3 regions of the Hafnia alvei genome follow, and region 1 is predicted to be linked to each of the others. Evidence: predicted binding sites of a transcription regulator. Region 1 holds the regulator's gene; each other region holds the start of a gene.
The links. The regulator sigma-54, encoded in region 1, starts transcription at its own class of promoters, with help from an activator protein. The targets are predictions, from matches to a motif close to GTTGGCACANNTTTCGCTNT.

Region 1 (6,233 bases):
CAATATGAGTAAAACCAAACGCTGGGTCATCCTGCTATTAACGGTTATTGCATTGGCACTAATTGGATGGAATCTCACCGAAAATGATTCCGATACCGTGCTAACCCCCGTGAATAATCAGGAACCGACCTACCGCAGCCAGCATACTCTGACCGTGGTTTATGACCCGACAGGTAAACTAAGCTATAAGCTGGTAGCAGAAGATGTTCAGCATTTCACCGAGGATAAAACCAGTTGGTTTAACCACCCGGTGCTGACGACTTACGATCAGGACGTTCAACCGACTTGGTCTATTCGCGCTGACAAAGCAAAACTTACCGATGACCGTATGCTTTATTTATACGGTAACGTTGAAGTAAACAGTTTGACGACGACCTCGCAATTGGAAAGGATTACCACCGATAATGCGCAGGTAAATCTAGTGACTCAGGACGTCAGCTCTGATGATGAAGTCACTCTTTATGGGTCAAACTTCACCTCCCATGGTCTGAAGATGCGCGGGAACATGCGGGAAAAATCCGCAAGGCTGATTGACAAGGTAAAAACCTATTATGAAATTCAAAACAAACAACAAAATCCTTAGCCTTATCATTGCCGGTTCATTGATCGCAGCCAGCGCACCTGTGCTGGCACTGACCGGAGATACAGAGCAACCGATCCATATTGATTCGGCTCAGCAGTCTTTGGACATGCAAGGCAACACCGTGACCTTTACCGGTGATGTGGTCGTGACTCAGGGCACCATCAAAATCAACGCCGATAAAGTTGTGGTGATCCGTCCTAACGGTGCTCAAGGAAAAGAAGTTGTTGAAGGTTACGGTAATCCCGTCACTTTCTACCAGATGCAAGACAACGGCAAACCGGTGAGTGGTCATGGACAGAAACTGCGTTATGAACTGGATAAAGACTTTGTCATTCTGACCGGCGATGCCTTCCTGAAACAGGTTGATAGCAGCATTAAAGGCGACAAAATCACCTATCTGGTTAAACAACAGCAGATGGAAGCCTTTAGCGATAAAGGCAAGCGCGTAACCACGGTGCTGATCCCATCCCAGTTGCAGGATAAAGGCGGCAAAGCAGCTCCGGCGGCAGCTCCAGCCAAATCGAAACCGCAGAGCAAACCTGCAGCGCCGCAGGGTAAATCTCCGTTTAGTCAGTCCTCACAGACCAAGAGTAACTAATTCGTTATGGCAACTTTAATTGCTGAAAATCTGGCCAAGGCCTACAAAGGCCGCCGCGTCGTAGAAAATGTTAGCCTCACCGTTAACTCAGGCGAAATCGTAGGGCTGTTAGGGCCGAACGGTGCGGGTAAAACCACCACCTTTTATATGGTTGTTGGTATCGTGCCTCGTGATGCGGGCCGCATCGAGATTGACGATGAAGACATCAGCCTGCTGCCGCTGCACGCACGTGCTCGCCGTGGGATCGGCTATCTACCGCAAGAAGCCTCTATCTTTCGCCGCCTGAGTGTGTATAACAACCTTATGGCCGTGTTAGAGATTCGCGAAGATCTAACCAAAGAGCAGCGTGCCGATCGTGCCGATGAGCTAATGGAAGAGTTCCACATCGCTCATCTGCGTGACAACCTCGGACAATCGCTGTCCGGTGGTGAACGCCGCCGCGTTGAAATTGCACGCGCTCTAGCCGCAAATCCTAAGTTTATCCTGTTAGATGAACCTTTTGCGGGCGTTGACCCAATCTCTGTTATTGATATTAAAAAAATTATCGAACACCTGCGCGACCGCGGTTTGGGCGTATTGATTACCGACCATAACGTGCGTGAAACGCTAGACGTTTGTGAACGTGCTTATATCGTGAACCAGGGCAACCTGATTGCTCATGGTACGCCATCTGAAATCTTGGCCGATGAGCAGGTTAAACGCGTCTATCTGGGTGAAGAATTCCGTCTGTAACGGCGGCTATCTTGCGTCATATTTACTCTGCGCCATCGTGCAGGGTATACCGCACGGTGGTCTTCATGCGGCCGGACTCTTTTTAGTTTAGCAGGCACTCTGCTTACACCAATGGAAATGAGCTCGCGATTATGAAGCAAGGTTTGCAACTCAGGCTAAGTCAGCAGCTAGCGATGACTCCACAGCTGCAGCAGGCGATTCGCCTGTTGCAATTATCAACGCTAGAGCTTCAGCAAGAGATTCAACAAGCATTAGAAAGCAACCCGCTGCTTGAACAAGATGACACTCACGATGAAATCGAAACTTCAACGGAAGAAGTCAACGAAGAGCTGGACACACGCGAACAGCTAGAGCAGCCGGATATGCCGGAAGAACTTCCTCTCGATGCCACATGGGACGAAATTTATACGGCTGGCACCCCATCAGGAACAGGAACGGACTACAGCGACGACGAGCTACCGATCTATCAGGGGGAAACTACCCAGACCCTGCAAGATTATCTAATGTGGCAAGTTGAACTCACCCCGTTTAGCGATACCGATCTGGCTATTGCCACCGCCATCGTCGATGCCGTGGATGATACTGGCTACCTCACCTCTTCTCTCGACGATATTTTAGAGAGCATGGGCGATGAACACGTCATGATGGATGAAGTCGAAGCGGTACTTAAACGCGTACAGCGTTTCGACCCCGTTGGCGTTGCCGCCCGCGATCTGCGTGATTGCCTGCTGGTTCAGCTCTCCCAGTTCACCGATGGAACGCCTTTCCTTATCGAAGCACGCCTCATTGTTGATAAGCATTTAGATCTCTTAGCGAATCACGATTTCCGTAATCTGATGCGTTCGACTAAGCTAAAAGAAGATGTCCTCAAAGCGGCGATGCAGCTGATCCAAACGCTCGATCCGCGCCCAGGGCTTTCTATCAATACCGGCGAATCCGACTACGTGATCCCAGATGTTTTGGTGCACAAACATCAGGGCCGTTGGGGCGTTGAATTAAATCAGGACAGCGTTCCACGTCTCAAAATTAATCAGCATTACGTCTCGCTCGGCGCACAAACCCGAAGCGATAGCGATACCCAGTTCATCCGCAGCAATCTGCAAGAAGCGAAGTGGCTGATTAAAAGTCTGGAAAGCCGTAATGAGACCTTGCTGAAAGTGTCACGCTGTATCGTAGAACAGCAGCAGGCATTTTTTGATAATGGCGCTGAGTTCATGAAGCCGATGGTGCTGGCTGATATTGCCCAGCAGGTCGAAATGCATGAATCCACCATCTCGCGCGTGACAACGCAGAAGTTTCTGCACAGCCCGCGAGGCATATTTGAACTGAAATATTTCTTCTCAAGTCACGTCAGCACCGAAGATGGCGGCGAAGCTTCCTCAACGGCGATCCGTGCACTAGTGAAGAAACTCGTTGCGGCGGAGAACCCTGCCAAACCGTTGAGCGACAGCAAGCTAGCGACCTTGCTTGCCGATCAGGGTATTATGGTTGCCAGACGTACCGTTGCGAAATACCGAGAGTCTTTGTCCATCCCACCGTCAAACCAACGCAAACAATTGGTTTGACCATAACAGAGAAGGAAGACACTATGCAGCTCAACATTACCGGACACCATGTCGAAATTACCGAAGCTTTGCGCGAATTCGTCACCACAAAATTTGGCAAGCTCGAGCAATATTTTGACCGAATAAATCAGGTTTATGTCGTACTGAGCGTGGAGAAAATCCAACACATTGCGGAAGCAACGGTACATATTAACGGCGGTGAGCTGCATGCTACCTCGGAGCAGCTAGATATGTATGCTGCTATTGATACTCTGGTTGATAAACTGGCGCGCCAGCTCAATAAACATAAAGACAAATTGAAACAACACTAGCGTTTAAATAGTTTAAACGCCTGCTGACTTCATCGGCCTGTTTCTTCCATGAAACGGGCCGATAAGCCATCATGGGGAGCATGAAAAATCAGCCCTTTGGTCTGATTTAAATGAAGAAGATGAGATGAGTAACGATTTAACTATGCCATTAACCTCCGTACTGAGTCCGGAGTGCACACGCAATGCAGTTCACTGTTCCAGCAAGAAGCGCGCACTGGAAATTATCAGCGAACTGGCGGCTGCACAGCTGAACCTGCCACCACAGATCGTCTTTGATGCGATCTTAACGCGTGAGCGTATGGGGAGCACCGGCATTGGCAACGGCATTGCGATTCCTCACGGCAAGCTTGAGGAAGACACCCTGCGAGCCATTGCGGTTTTCATTCATCTAGAACAGCCGATAAGCTTTGATGCTATCGATAATCAACCCGTTGACCTGCTGTTTGCCTTGCTGGTCCCTGCAGACCAATGCAAAACCCACTTACAAACACTCGCTATCATGGCGCAGAAATTGGCCGATAAAGGCGTCTGCCGCCAACTACGCAGCGCGCAAAGCGATGATGAGCTGTACAAAATCATTACAGAATAATGCGTTAGCACGCTGTCAAAACAGTGGCAGGATGTGCTGCGTCACGTTACATTGGGTATAACAATTTGTGATAGACCTCCTTTGGGAGGTCAAATTTCCACAGACAGCCATGCGGCTGTCCGAACTCAAGGGGAGTTGTGACATGGTGCTGATGATTGTCAGCGGCCGTTCCGGTTCAGGGAAATCCGTTGCGTTACGTGCGCTTGAGGACATGGGATTTTATTGTGTAGACAATCTTCCCGTTGAGCTCTTGCCAAATTTAGCTCGCTCTCTGGCCGATCGCGGAACCTCCGCCGCCGTCAGTATTGACGTGCGCAACATGCCAGAATCTCCAGAAGTTTTGGAAATAGCGATGGACAGTCTGCCTGACAGCTTCTCTCCGCAGCTGCTGTTTTTAGATGCCGATCGTAATACGCTGATCCGTCGATACAGCGATACCCGTCGCCTGCACCCTCTCTCAGCTAAAAATCTGTCGCTCGAAAGCGCCATTGATGAAGAGAGTGATTTGCTGGAGCCATTACGCTCACGCGCCGATCTTATTATCGACACGTCCGAAATGTCGGTACATGAACTGGCTGAAATGCTGCGTACGCGCCTGCTTGGCAAACGCGAGCGCGAGCTGACGATGGTATTTGAATCATTTGGCTTCAAACACGGTATTCCCATTGATGCCGATTATGTCTTCGACGTTCGCTTTCTGCCTAACCCGCACTGGGATCCCAAACTGCGCCCAATGACAGGCCTTGATAAACCAGTTGCTGCATTTTTGGATCGTCATACCGAAGTGCATAACTTTATTTATCAGACACGCAGCTATTTGGAACAGTGGCTGCCAATGCTGGAAACCAACAACCGCAGCTATCTCACGGTAGCCATCGGCTGTACCGGCGGCAAACATCGTTCTGTTTATGTGGCGGAGCAGCTTGCAGACTATTTCCGCTCACGCGGGAAAAACGTGCAATCTCGCCACCGTACGCTTGAAAAACGTAAATAGGCACCCGTTGTATGACCGTAAAGCAAACCGTGGAAATCAAAAACCGTTTGGGTATGCATGCTCGCCCAGCGATGAAATTGTTTGAACTGGTTCAAGGCTTTGATGCTGAAGTATTGCTGCGTAACGAAAGCGGCGTTGAAGCTGAAGCCAGCAGCGTTATCGCACTTCTGATGTTAGATTCTGCTCAAGGCGGTCATATTGAGGTTCAGGCCGAAGGGCCGGATGAAGACAAAGCGTTAGAAGCCGTCATTTCGTTGTTTGAAGCCGGGTTTGATGAAGACTGAGTGTTAAATTTTTATATTTAAAAGCCTCTGCATGCAGAGGCTTTTTTATTCAACTCTATCAATAGGATGGAATTAACTGCGGCTCAAACAATCCATCGCAATGGCCCTAAACTGTTCAAAGTCAGTGCTAGCCAATAACCGTCCTACAGCGCGTTCTCGCATAAAGGTCACGAACAAGTCGTAAATAGCCATCGCCTCTTCGTAATCCTGCTTGCTAATGGCGAGCAGGAAGATCACATGCGCCGTTTCGTTCTCGCTCCAACGCACGCCTTGCGGAGCAAGCACGGTATAAATCACCGTTTTCTTGGCCAGCAATCCCAATGAATGGGGTAAGGCAATGCCCTCGCCCAGCATCGTAGACACAATGCTTTCACGCTCAACCACCGAAGGATGGAAATCAGCGTCGATATACCCTTCCTGCTGGATCTGATGGCAAATTCGGGCAAACAAATCAGCCTGTGAAACAGGTTCATCCAAGATACAGAAATGCGCCGCATCAAAAAACTTTTCCAGCATATAAGGTTTAGTACGATCGACTAATACCAGTTTGGCTAGCTGCTCTAGCTGAAAACTGGTT
Region 2 (6,233 bases), 710 kb from region 1:
AACAGCTCTGACTCAATCAGATCTTTAGGGATAGCAGCCATATTCAGCGCAATAAACGGTGCTTTGCCGCGTGGGCTATGGCGATGTAGCGCGTGCGCCACCAACTCTTTACCCGTACCCGATTCACCGTTAATCAATACGCTGATTGAAGAGCGCGAAAGTCGGCCGATAATGCGAAAGACATCCTGCATCGCCGGTGCTTCACCGATAATATCCGCTGCCGGATCGTTAATGGGTTCGCTGCGTGCGGGATGCTGCTGTTCTTGATAGTGGCTGATTGCACGCTCGACAAGGGCGACCGCTTCATCAATATCAAAAGGCTTAGGCAAGTAATCAAAAGCGCCTTGCTGATAAGCGCTGACCGCGGCATCCAAGTCTGAATGTGCGGTCATTATGATGACCGGAAGCATAGGATGGCGCTGTTTTATCTGCTTGAGTAAAGCTAAGCCATCCATGCCAGGCATGCGGATATCGGATAACAAAACGTCCGGCGTTTGGCTGGCTAAGGCATCCAGTACCTCATTTCCGTTCTCAAACGTGACGCAGCGCAGACCCGCGCCGGTCAGTGCACGTTCCAGCACCCAGCGGATGGAACTGTCATCATCAACGATCCAGACGATTCCCTGTTGCGTTGTCATAATCACCTCTGTTTACGGAAGGCCGCTTAGTGAATGTTGTGAATTACTTGCGAATAGGCAGATAAACCGAAAACTCGGTATGCCCCGGCCAACTATTAAATTCAATTTTACCCTGATGCTGGTCGATGAGATTTCTGGCAATCGACAGGCCGAGTCCGGTACCGCCTTCGCGGCCACTGACCATCGGATAAAACAGGGTATCGTGCAGATGGGCGGGGATCCCCGGACCATCATCTTCAATATCAATGCGCGCCGCTAAACGATAACGTTCGCCATGCAGCGTGAGCTGAAATGCGGTTCGCGTGCGCAAGGTAATCGTGCCACCCGCGTTTCCAAGCGCTTGGAGCGCATTGCGGGTGATATTTAGCAGCACTTGTTCAATCTGTTCTGGATCGTGCTCAAGCTCCGGCAGGCTCGGATCATAATCCCGAACCAGCGTGACGTTGTTGGGGCATTCAAGCGAAACCAGCTGGCAAACGCGTTCTGCCACCTGATGAATACTTTGTGTGACGTGTTGACCGGGGCGCTGTGGGCCTAATAGACGATCGACCAAATTTCTCAGGCGGTCTGCCTGCTCGATGATGACCTTGGTGTATTCGGTCAGCGAAGGATCGGGCAATGCTTTGGCTAATAGCTGCGCCGCGCCGCGTAACCCGCCGAGCGGGTTTTTAATCTCATGAGCCAGCCCACGCACTAAATCGCGGGCGGCAACCTGCTGTGCATGCTGGAGCTGCTCTTGGCTTAGGCGGCGCTGGCTATCCATTGGTGAGAGCTCCAACAGGATAAAGTCATCACTCATGGGTTGTGCCGTGAGCGCCATAATGTGGGCATGACCATCGATAACCAGCGTGACTTCATTATCGGTAAACCCCTGTCCGGCGTGCAGGCTATCGTGCATCAGGCGAATATTCAGCGAGAAGTAGCCTAATAAGTCTGGGAGTGGAGTGCCGAATAATTTGCGCGAGCTTTGGGCTAACAGCTGTTGCGCGGCAGGATTGGCGTAATGAATCGCCAGATTGCGATCGAGCAACAATACGCAGGTAATCAGAGAATTGAGAATTTGCCCGGGATCAGGCTGTTTGCGTGCGGTTTGCGCATCGGTCATGGATTGGTCGGCCATACTGCGGGCTCCTGCACTGTTTTGGTGCAAATTAGATAAATGCACTTTAGCATGCTTTCAAAACCGTGGGATTTGGCGAGTTAAAAAAATTTCTCTGCTGGTGCCCATCAGTTAGGTGCTCAAAAAAAGTGGAGAAAAAAACCCATCCGAAGATGGGTATAAAGTTTCCACGGCAACAAAAAATCGACGAACCAATTTGAATCTTTTAGCGGCACGCCATAAGGCGTGCCAAGCGTATGAGCGTGTTTTAAGACGCTGGTTTTAAACGCCGGATTTAAACGCTGTAGTACAGTTCAAACTCAACAGGATGTGGCGTCATGCGCACACGTTCCATCTCTTCCTGACGCAGTTTGATGTAAGCATCGATCGCGTCGTTAGTGAACACACCACCGCGGGTCAAGAATTCACGGTCAGCATCCAGACAGGCCAGCGCTTCGTCCAGAGAACCCGCAACGGTAGGGATCTCTTTCGCTTCTTCTGGTGGCAGATCGTACAGGTTCTTATCCATAGCATCGCCAGGATGGATTTTGTTCGCAATACCGTCCAAGCCTGCCATCAACAGTGCAGCGAAGCACAGGTATGGGTTAGCCGCTGGATCTGGGAAGCGAACTTCAATGCGGCGTCCTTTCGGGCTGGCGATAACTGGAATACGGATAGAAGCAGAACGGTTACGGGCAGAGTAAGCCAGCATAACTGGAGCTTCGTAGCCAGGGACCAAACGCTTGTAGGAGTTAGTCGTTGGGTTTGCCAGCGCATTGATTGCTTTAGCATGTTTGATTACGCCGCCAATGTAGTACAGCGCCATTTCAGACAGGCCAGCGTATTTGTCGCCTGCGAACAGGTTAGTCCCGTTCTTAGACAGAGACATATGGCAGTGCATACCAGAACCATTATCGCCAAACATTGGTTTTGGCATAAAGGTGGCTGTTTTGCCGAATGCGTGAGCCACGTTGTGAACCACGTATTTGTAAATCTGAATTTCGTCAGCTTTTTTGGTCATGGTATTGAAGCGGGTTGCCACTTCGTTCTGACCGGCTGTTGCAACTTCATGGTGATGAGCTTCAACCACCAAACCCATGTCTTCCATGGTTAGACACATGGTAGAACGGATATCCTGTGAAGAATCGACAGGAGGCACTGGGAAATAGCCGCCTTTCACCGCTGGACGATGGCCTTTGTTGCCGCCTTCGTATTTGGTGCTGGAGTTCCATGCGCCTTCGATATCGTCAATAGCTACGTGGGAGCCACGAATGCTGCTGCCAAAACGAATGTCATCGAACAGGAAGAATTCTGGTTCAGGCCCAAACAGAACGGTATCTGCGATGCCTGAAGCGCGCAGGTAATCTTCTGCACGTTTAGAGATGGAGCGCGGGTCGCGGTCGTAGCCCTGCATGGTGCCTGGCTCAAGAATGTCGCAACGGATAATCAGAGTCGGTTCTTCAAAGAACGGATCCAGAACCGCAGTGCTTGCATCTGGCATCAGCACCATGTCGGATTCGTTGATACCTTTCCAGCCGCCGATAGAGGAGCCGTCAAACATTTTACCTTCTTCGAAGAAGTCGGCATTGACTTGATGAGCAGGGATCGTAACGTGCTGTTCTTTACCTTTCGTATCAGTAAAACGCAGGTCTACGAATTTGACTTCATGCTCATTCAGCATTGTTAATACGTGTTCAGCGGACATACTCTACTCCCGGTTGCCTAAGGTCGTCGTGGAACGAATCTGTATATATAAATGGTTTTTTCACCATAAATTTATACAAGCTAAAACCATGCCAACTTTACAAATCGCTCGGAAAGCGCATAATTGGCGTATCTGGTGGTAGGAGACTATGCACCAGAATCGAATTCCGCACCAGAATGGTGCAGTGTAAGATTTCATATGCACCATTCCAGTGCAAATTGTTCATTCCCGCGCCGTTTGGCATCGTGAATAGGATCACAAACTCACCTTTTTACGGTTGTTTATAAGAGATGCTTGTGATCTTGTTTAGTCCCTCGCTTATTACGTGTACAATAGCGCGCTATTTCTAATGCCTGAGGCAAAGCTGTGATCGAAAATCTGCGTAACATCGCCATTATTGCGCACGTTGACCATGGGAAAACCACCCTGGTTGACAAGTTGCTACAACAATCCGGCACGTTCGGTGAACGTGAAGAAGCAACTGAACGCGTAATGGACTCCAACGATTTGGAGAAAGAGCGTGGGATTACCATCCTCGCGAAAAACACCGCCATTAATTGGAAAGACTACCGTATCAACATCGTGGATACCCCGGGGCATGCTGACTTCGGTGGCGAAGTTGAACGTGTAATGTCTATGGTTGACTCGGTACTGCTGGTTGTTGACGCAATGGATGGCCCTATGCCGCAGACCCGTTTCGTGACCAAAAAAGCATTTGCTAACGGTCTGAAACCAATTGTGGTTATCAACAAAGTTGACCGTCCGGGCGCACGTCCTGACTGGGTTGTCGATCAGGTATTCGACCTGTTCGTTAACTTGGACGCAACCGACGAGCAGCTGGACTTCCCAATCGTTTACGCATCTGCGTTGAACGGTATTGCGGGTCTGGACCATAACGATATGGCCGACGACATGACTCCGCTGTATCAAGCGATTGTTGACCATGTATCTCCGCCACAAGTTGAAGCTGACGCACCTTTCCAGATGCAAATTTCTCAGCTGGACTACAACAACTACGTTGGCGTTATCGGTATCGGCCGTATCAAACGCGGTAAAATCAAACCTAACCAACAGGTTACTTTGATCGATAGCGAAGGCAAAACTCGTAACGGTAAAGTCGGTAAAGTTCTGACCCACATGGGTCTGGAGCGTATCGAAGCTGACGTTGCTGAAGCTGGCGACATCATCGCAATCACCGGTCTGGGTGAACTGAACATTTCCGACACTATTTGTGAAGTGGGTAATGTTGAAGCTCTGCCTGCTCTGAGCGTTGATGAACCAACTGTAACCATGTACTTCTGCGTAAACACCTCTCCGTTCTGCGGTAAAGAAGGTAAATACGTGACCTCCCGTCAGATCCTGGAGCGTCTGCAGAAAGAACTGGTACACAACGTTGCTCTGCGCGTTGAAGAAACTGAAGATGCTGATGCATTCCGCGTTTCAGGCCGTGGTGAACTTCACCTGTCGGTTCTGATCGAAAACATGCGTCGTGAAGGTTTCGAGCTGGCAGTATCTCGTCCTAAGGTTATCAACCGTAAGATTGATGGCCGTATGCAAGAACCGTTTGAAAACGTAACTCTGGATATCGAAGAGCAGCACCAGGGTTCAGTCATGCAAGCCATGGGTGAACGTAAGGGCGACGTTAAAAACATGGTTCCAGATGGCAAGGGTCGTATCCGTTTGGATTACATCATCCCTGCGCGTGGCCTGATCGGCTTCCGTACTGAATTCATGACTATGACTTCTGGTACTGGTTTGCTGTACTCCACCTTCAGCCATTACGACGATGTACGTCCAGGCGAAATCGGCCAGCGTCAGAACGGCGTGCTGATCTCTAACGGTCAGGGTAAAGCGGTTGCGTTTGCTCTGTTCGGTCTGCAGGATCGCGGTAAGCTGTTCTTGGGTCACGGTGCAGAAGTTTATGAAGGCCAGATCATCGGTATTCATACTCGTTCTAACGACCTGACCGTTAACTGCTTGACCGGTAAGAAACTGACCAACATGCGTGCGTCTGGTACTGATGAAGCAACTACCCTGGTTCCTGCGATTAAAATGTCTCTGGAACAGGCTCTAGAATTCATCGATGACGACGAATTGGTAGAAGTGACTCCGGTTTCTGTACGTATCCGTAAACGTCACCTGACTGAAAACGACCGTCGCCGCGCAGCTCGTGGCCCTAAAGAAGACTAATCTTCTTTAACGATTGTTTAAGTCTGATATTAGGGCACCTTAGGGTGCCCTTTTTTATACCTAAAAATTAGATCCAGTTTTCATCATCTAGCATTTCTGCCGTTTTTACTGCCGTAGAGTTTTTTACCGTTTTTGTGGTTTGGCCATTAATTTGAAAGACGGCGACGGCCTGTGTGAGGCTGCCTGAGAGATCTTCAACGTTTGCGGCTGTGGTTGCGACCTGCTCGACCAAGGCCGCATTTTGTTGAGTGACCTGATCCATTTGGGTGATGGCTACGCGTATTTGTTCTACTCCACGGCTTTGCTCTTCAGAGGCGTAAGAGATGCTGTCCATCATCGTGCTTGCCTTCGAGATGGCGCTGGTCATTTCTGCGATTGTTGACCCCGTTTTATCTGCCAGTTCCGCACCTTCTTGAATTTGGTAGGCAGATTCAGAAATCAGGCTGTTAATTTCTTTTGCTGACTGTGCAGAGCGTTGGGCAAGGTTACGCACTTCGCTGGCGACAACGGCAAATCCACGCCCGGCTTCGCCTGCACGAGCGGCCTCCACGGCGGCATTCAGAGCCAGTATATTAGTTTGGAAAGCAATGCTGTCGATGAC
Region 3 (6,233 bases), 550 kb from region 1:
GATGGGATCCGTCGCAGCTATAAAAAAACCTGCCACAATGGGCAGGTTTTCTATATCGCCATCGCCTAAACGAATATTAGAAAGGTGATGCTCCCTCAACCTTCTTTTTTTCGCTCAACACGGTGGCTGCACCATCAGCAGAAACAGGCACCAAGACCAGATCTTTCTGCGTGCCAGCGTTGTTATTCACCACTTCATTCAGGGTATCGGTGATGAAGACTAAACGACCGTCGACTTTAATTGCCGCGCTCAGGTTAATACGCTGGTTTGGCTGAATATCCTGAGGATTGAACGGCAGAACAAAGTTATAAGGTGGCTGTTTGCCATCGGTGCGGAACACTTTCTGTGACAACACACGAGCAGGCGCATCCGCCAGAGAAACATCGGCTAAAGTGACCGTAACTTCCGCATTCGGTGGCAGAGCGATGCGCTGACGAATATTCACGCTACCGCGTACCGCTGGGCCGCTAATCTGCGATGCATCTGCAGTCACTTGATTACCCGGAGCCGGCGTTGGAACATCAGCGGCATTTGAAGAACAGCCAGCAACCGTTGCGGTCATCAGTACACCACCTACAATTTTCCAGAGTTTCATAAGTTCGGTCTCCTTCCTTTTATTTTTGTTATCGGATGCCAATCTACAAAAGCACATTGAGCAACCGATACGAGCCTCTTAAAATAGTTTCTTAAACTACGATACTTGATAAGCATGGCACAAAGCGCTGAGTTTTCCAGTTTTATCTACTTTACATTAACATTTTCAGATAATTGAACCCTAGAAACGATGGCACCCCCTTAAATAGTTTTGTGATAAGTTCTGCCATAATTGATAATGCAATTGGGGTTTTCGCTCCTGTTTTCAACACTGGTTAATTAGGATCTCACTCATGAGTCAGGCATTAAAAAATTTACTCGATCTGTTAGATCTGGAAAAAATCGAAGAAGGGATCTATCGCGGGCAGAGTGAAGATCTTGGCTTACGTCAGGTTTTTGGCGGTCAGGTGGTTGGTCAAGCGCTCTATGCCGCGAAACAAACGGTGCCTTTAGAACGCAATATTCACTCCTTTCACAGCTATTTCCTCCGCCCCGGCGATAGCAGCCAGCCGATAATCTATGACGTTGAAAATCTGCGTGACGGCAATAGTTTCAGCGCGCGCAGGGTAAAGGCGGTGCAGCACGGTAAACCTATTTTCTACATGACGGCATCTTTCCAGACTGCAGAAGACGGTTTCGAACACCAAAACGTGATGCCCGATGTACCCGCGCCGGAATCATTAAAATCTGAGTCTGAAATTGCCAGTAGCATGGCGCACCTTATCCCTGAAGCCGTACGTGAAAAATTTACCTGTGAAAAACCGCTTGAGATGCGTCCGGTAAGTTTCCATAACCCTTTGATGGGCAAAGTAGAAGAGCCAATCCGTAACGTTTGGTTCAAAGCCAATGGCGAAATGCCTGACGACCCACGTATTCATCAGTACTTGCTGGGTTACGCGTCTGATTTCAACTTCCTACCAACCGCCTTACAGCCACACGGTAAAGGGTTCTTAGAGCCTGGCATGCAGGTCGCAACGATTGACCATTCGATGTGGTTCCATCGCCCGTTCCGCTTGGATGAGTGGCTACTTTATGCGGTCGAGAGCACCTCAGCGTCTGGCGCTCGCGGTTTTGTGCGTGGACAATTCTATAACCGAGCCGGTGAGCTGATTGCGTCTACGGTGCAGGAAGGCGTAATCCGCCAGCGTTCGTAAAAACGAGCATCACTCATAACGCAAAAGGGCGGATTTCTCCGCCCTTTTCACCTCTGCAATTGAACGATAAAAAAGGAAACTACTGGTTGTACGCGTTCTCACCGTGACTGTTGACGTCTAAGCCTTCACGCTCTTGTTCTTCCGGCACACGCAGGCCAACACAAACATCGGCAATCTTGAAGGCAATTAACGCTGCCACACCGGACCAAACAATGCAGACCACAACGCTAAGAGCCTGCACGCCTAACTGATGACCCATCGTCACCCCTTCGGCATAACCGGTTCCTCCCAAAGACGTTGCAGTTAGGATACCCGTGGCTAAACACCCCACGATACCGCACACGCCATGTACACCGAATACGTCACAGGTATCATCCACCTTCAGCCAGCGTTTCAGCATCACCACGCCCCACAGCCCAGCGATACCCGCAATCAGGCCGAGCAACAGCGCGCCCCCCACTCCAACGGTGCCTGCGGCAGGCGTTACCGCAACCAGCCCAGCGATACAGCCAGAACACGCGCCCAGCAGAGAGGGTTTCCCGCGCGTCATCCACTCAGCTAATACCCAAGACAGAATCGCCCCCGCCGTCGCTACCACCGTATTCACAAAGGCCAGCGCGGCAATTTCATTCGCTGCACTTGCCGAGCCTGCGTTAAAGCCAAACCAACCGATATACAGAATCGCAGTTCCCATAAAGACCATCGGTAGGTTATGAGGCTTGAAGGCTTCTTTGCCAAATCCTGCACGCTTACCTAACAGATACGCACCAACCAAACCTGCAATCGCCGCATTAATATGCACAACCGTCCCACCCGCAAAGTCCAGCGCTCCGTCTGCCGCTAAATATCCACCGCCCCACACCATATGAGCCATCGGAATATAAGAGATCGTGAACCACAGTACGGCAAAAATTAGCACCGCCGAAAAGCGAATACGTTCTGCAAACGAGCCCACAATCAGACCAACGGTAATACAGGCGAATGAGCCCTGAAACGCAACGTGGATCATCTTGTAGAATGAGCCGGTTAAATCGGTTAGCCCAATCCCTTTCAGCATCACTTCATCTAGGTTGCCAAAAATGGCGTTACCGGAACCAAATGCCAAAGAGTAGCCATAGACAATCCACAGCACGCAGATGGCGGCAAACGTCACCATCACCTGCGTCATCAATGACAGCACGTTTTTGGAGCGTAATAATCCACCGTAAAATAGGCCAATACCGGGGATGGTCATAAACAGAACGAGCGCAGTACAAATCATCATAAAGGCGTTATCAGCCTTATCTGCTACGGCTGGCGTTGCGGCCATGGCGGCACCGGGTAGTAATAAAGCACTCCCCAGAGCTAAAGTGGATAAGCGTGTTTTCATCATTAATCCATCCCTATCTGTGTGAGTTATTAATTACAGAGCCGCTTCGTCGGTTTCACCGGTACGAATGCGAATAACGCGCTGTAGTTCGGCAACAAAGATTTTCCCGTCGCCAATTTTTCCGGTATAGGCTGATTTGCTGATGACATCGATCACCTCATCGAGCTGATCGTCAGCAATCGCCACATCAATTTTTACTTTGGGCAAGAAATTCACGTTGTACTCTGCCCCACGGTATAACTCGGCGTGGCCTTTCTGGCGGCCAAATCCCTTCACCTCGGTAACGGTCAATCCCTGGATCCCAACAGAGGAAAGGGCTTCACGTACGTCTTCCAGTTTGAACGGCTTAATCACCACGGTTACAAGCTTCATACGGCCTCTCCTCACATGACTTCGAATAATTTCGTCTACGCATTGATATGAGCAAAGGCTATGCCAACTTTGCATAAGGTTAGTCCGCGGAAGAAAATGCTGGTTTTAGGGAGGGAAAGACACGGTTACAGTAGATAAAACGTGAGGCATTTCTCAAAAACGCACCAATAGCGTGCAATCAGGGAATATACGGTGCATTTTTTTTACACAATTCAAAGCTACGATGCACTGCAAATGCACAGAGGCAATTGCCGTGATTGACGCTGCAGAAAACAAAAAGCCGGTGCTATGCATCCGTGGCATAACAACCGGCTTTGTAGCGATGGACAATATTTAGATCGTCGGTGATTCTTGATGCAATCCAGCCGCCAGCGCCTCTCCCACCAATTGCAGCTGATGCATTTGGTAGTAACGTCCCTGCTTCGCTAACAGCTCATGATGCGAGCCTTGTTCTACCGCCTGTCCTCGGTGCAGAACAAGAATAGAGTCAGCATCGACAATGGTCGACAAGCGATGAGCAATAACAATTAAGGTTGTTTGCTGGCGAATCACATTGAGCGCTTTCTGAATTGCCTGCTCGGTACCGGAGTCTATATTGGCCGTAGCCTCATCCAGAATGAGGATTTGAGGAGCCTGAACCAGCACACGCGCCATCGCTAACAGCTGTTTTTGCCCCACAGACAAATTATTACCCTGTTCACCCAGCTGGGTTTGAATCCCCTGCGGCCAGCTTCTGACCAGCGGTGCAAGCTGGACATCCTCCAGCGCTTTCCACACCTGATCCTCGCTGATATCACGGCCAAGCGTCACGTTATGCATAACCGACTCTGCCATCACCACAGGATCCTGCTGAACCATAGCCACGCCTTCACGCAGAACCTGATGGCTCAGCGTAGGGATCGATCGGCCATCAATACAGATCTCACCCTGATTAACCGGATAGTAACCCATCAGTAAATTAGCCAGCGTCGATTTACCGCTGCCGGTATGCCCTACCAAAGCCACAAATCCGCGCGATGCAATGTGCAGATTAATATCCTGCAAAACTGGGCGGCCTTCCCGATAGGCAAAAGTCACGTTGTTAACATCGACTCGCCCGCTCTGCAAAGGCTGAATGTCGCCGCCGTAGTTCTGTTGAGCATCATCCATCAACTCGAAAATGCGCTCCCCGGCAACAACGGCCTGCTGCATCATGGACTGTTGGCTGGTGAGCTCAATCAAAGGCTCATTCAGACGACCTAAATAGTTAATGAAAGCATAAAGCACGCCCACGCCAATCGAACCTTCGGCGCTGAAGCCAAACATCATTAACAATCCACAGAGGATCATCGCGGAGAAGAGGCTCAGCAACGGTCGCAGCAAAAAACCTTCCAGACGCAGTGTTTGCATACGCGCCTGATAATGAGAGCGGCTAACCTCCCCCATTTTCTCACCAAAGCGCGCCTGCTGGCGGAACTGTTGGATAACGCCCATGCCGTTGATCACTTCGTTAAAACCATCATTGATATCAGCAAGATAGCTACGAACGCGACGTACAATCGGCGTGCTGTAATGTTGATAAACCGCCATCACTACAAACACGGCGGGGAAAATACAAATAGAAATCAGTGCCATTCGCCAATCAAGGGTAAACATGGCCACCAGCATCGCACCAATCAGCGCCGCGCTTTTCAGCACCGTCGCCACCACCGTGACATAAAGATCTTTGATCACTTCAGTGTCGTTGGTCACTCGCGAAATAAGCTGCCCAACAGGCTGATTATCAAAAGCGGATAGAGGCTGACGCAGCGCAGCATCCATAACGTCGGTACGTAGCTGTTGTACGACGCCAACCGCCGCACGGTTGAACAATAATGCCTGCGCATACTGCAAGCCCGCGGCGGTAAATTCAAGCAGCAGATATAACAGTGCTAAGCCTGTCACCAACCCAAGTCTGAGATCGCCTTTGGCAACCACATTATCGATGAAGTAGCTGATGATAATCGGGCCACAAACTTCCGCAGCCGCAGCCACCCATAGCATAACCACGGCAATCGCCAACGGTTTTTTGTACGGGCCACCATAGGCGAGCAGGCGTTTCAGGGTGGGCCAGAGCTGTTTGATATTACGCATTATCTGGCTCCTGAATCTGCGAATCGGGTTCATCAAGCTGAGCTTCAATTTGCTGGAAGCGATGCATATCTCGATACCAACCGCGCTGTTGGCTCAGTTCAGTGTGCAAGCCACGCTGAGCCACAACGCCTTGCTGCAGAACAAGGATCTCGCTGGCTTCTGTCAGCGCAGAAAGACGATGAGCGCTGATAATCACCGTTCGATTCTCTCCCCATTCGCGCAGATTATGCAGAATTTGATATTCTGTGCGGCCATCAACCGCCGATAGCGCATCGTCGAGGATCAAAATCTCGGCATCTAATAGCAATGCTCGAGCGATAGAGATGCGCTGCTTTTGCCCACCGGACAGCATCACACCACGCTCTCCCACTTCGGTTTGATAGCCTTCGGGCAAGCGCAGAATATCCTCATGTACGCTGGCGAGCTTCGCCACGCGTTCAATGTCTTCTTGTGTTGCATCAGGTTTACCTAATGCAATATTCATGGCAACAGAATCCGAGAACAGGAACGGTGTTTGGCTCACCACGGCGAGCCGAGCGCGCCATTCATCAAGACGCAGCTCACGCAAAGAGATGCCGTGGAAACACACTTCCCCTTGGTCGGGATCAAACTGTCGCTGAATCAATGAGAGC

Region 2: a site for sigma-54 is predicted at 3,519-3,538, ahead of glnA (glutamate--ammonia ligase). Genes of this name have one in related genera too.
Region 3: a site for sigma-54 is predicted at 3,538-3,557, ahead of glnK (P-II family nitrogen regulator). Genes of this name have one in related genera too.

Annotation. Positions count from the first base shown of each region.
Region 1 covers NZ_OZ061315.1:4,078,281-4,084,513, forward strand. Annotated here, with positions in the region: gene kdsC (3-deoxy-manno-octulosonate-8-phosphatase KdsC) at 1-8, shown strand, start outside; gene lptC (LPS export ABC transporter periplasmic protein LptC) at 5-583, shown strand; gene lptA (lipopolysaccharide ABC transporter substrate-binding protein LptA) at 552-1,181, shown strand; gene lptB (LPS export ABC transporter ATP-binding protein) at 1,188-1,913, shown strand; gene rpoN (RNA polymerase factor sigma-54) at 2,045-3,478, shown strand; gene hpf (ribosome hibernation promoting factor) at 3,502-3,789, shown strand; gene ptsN (PTS IIA-like nitrogen regulatory protein PtsN) at 3,914-4,378, shown strand; gene rapZ (RNase adapter RapZ) at 4,521-5,372, shown strand; gene npr (PTS phosphocarrier protein NPr) at 5,384-5,656, shown strand; gene AB3Y96_RS19090 (transcription antiterminator) at 5,729-6,233, opposite strand, start outside.
Region 2 covers NZ_OZ061315.1:4,785,179-4,791,411, reverse strand. Annotated here, with positions in the region: gene glnG (nitrogen regulation protein NR(I)) at 1-638, opposite strand, end outside; gene glnL (nitrogen regulation protein NR(II)) at 682-1,743, opposite strand; gene glnA (glutamate--ammonia ligase) at 2,033-3,442, opposite strand; gene typA (ribosome-dependent GTPase TypA) at 3,809-5,632, shown strand; gene AB3Y96_RS22200 (methyl-accepting chemotaxis protein) at 5,700-6,233, opposite strand, start outside.
Region 3 covers NZ_OZ061315.1:3,524,670-3,530,902, forward strand. Annotated here, with positions in the region: gene AB3Y96_RS16675 (MGMT family protein) at 1-23, shown strand, start outside; gene AB3Y96_RS16680 (YbaY family lipoprotein) at 77-595, opposite strand; gene tesB (acyl-CoA thioesterase II) at 888-1,748, shown strand; gene amtB (ammonium transporter AmtB) at 1,828-3,120, opposite strand; gene glnK (P-II family nitrogen regulator) at 3,151-3,489, opposite strand; gene AB3Y96_RS16700 (SmdB family multidrug efflux ABC transporter permease/ATP-binding protein) at 3,823-5,601, opposite strand; gene AB3Y96_RS16705 (SmdA family multidrug ABC transporter permease/ATP-binding protein) at 5,594-6,233, opposite strand, start outside.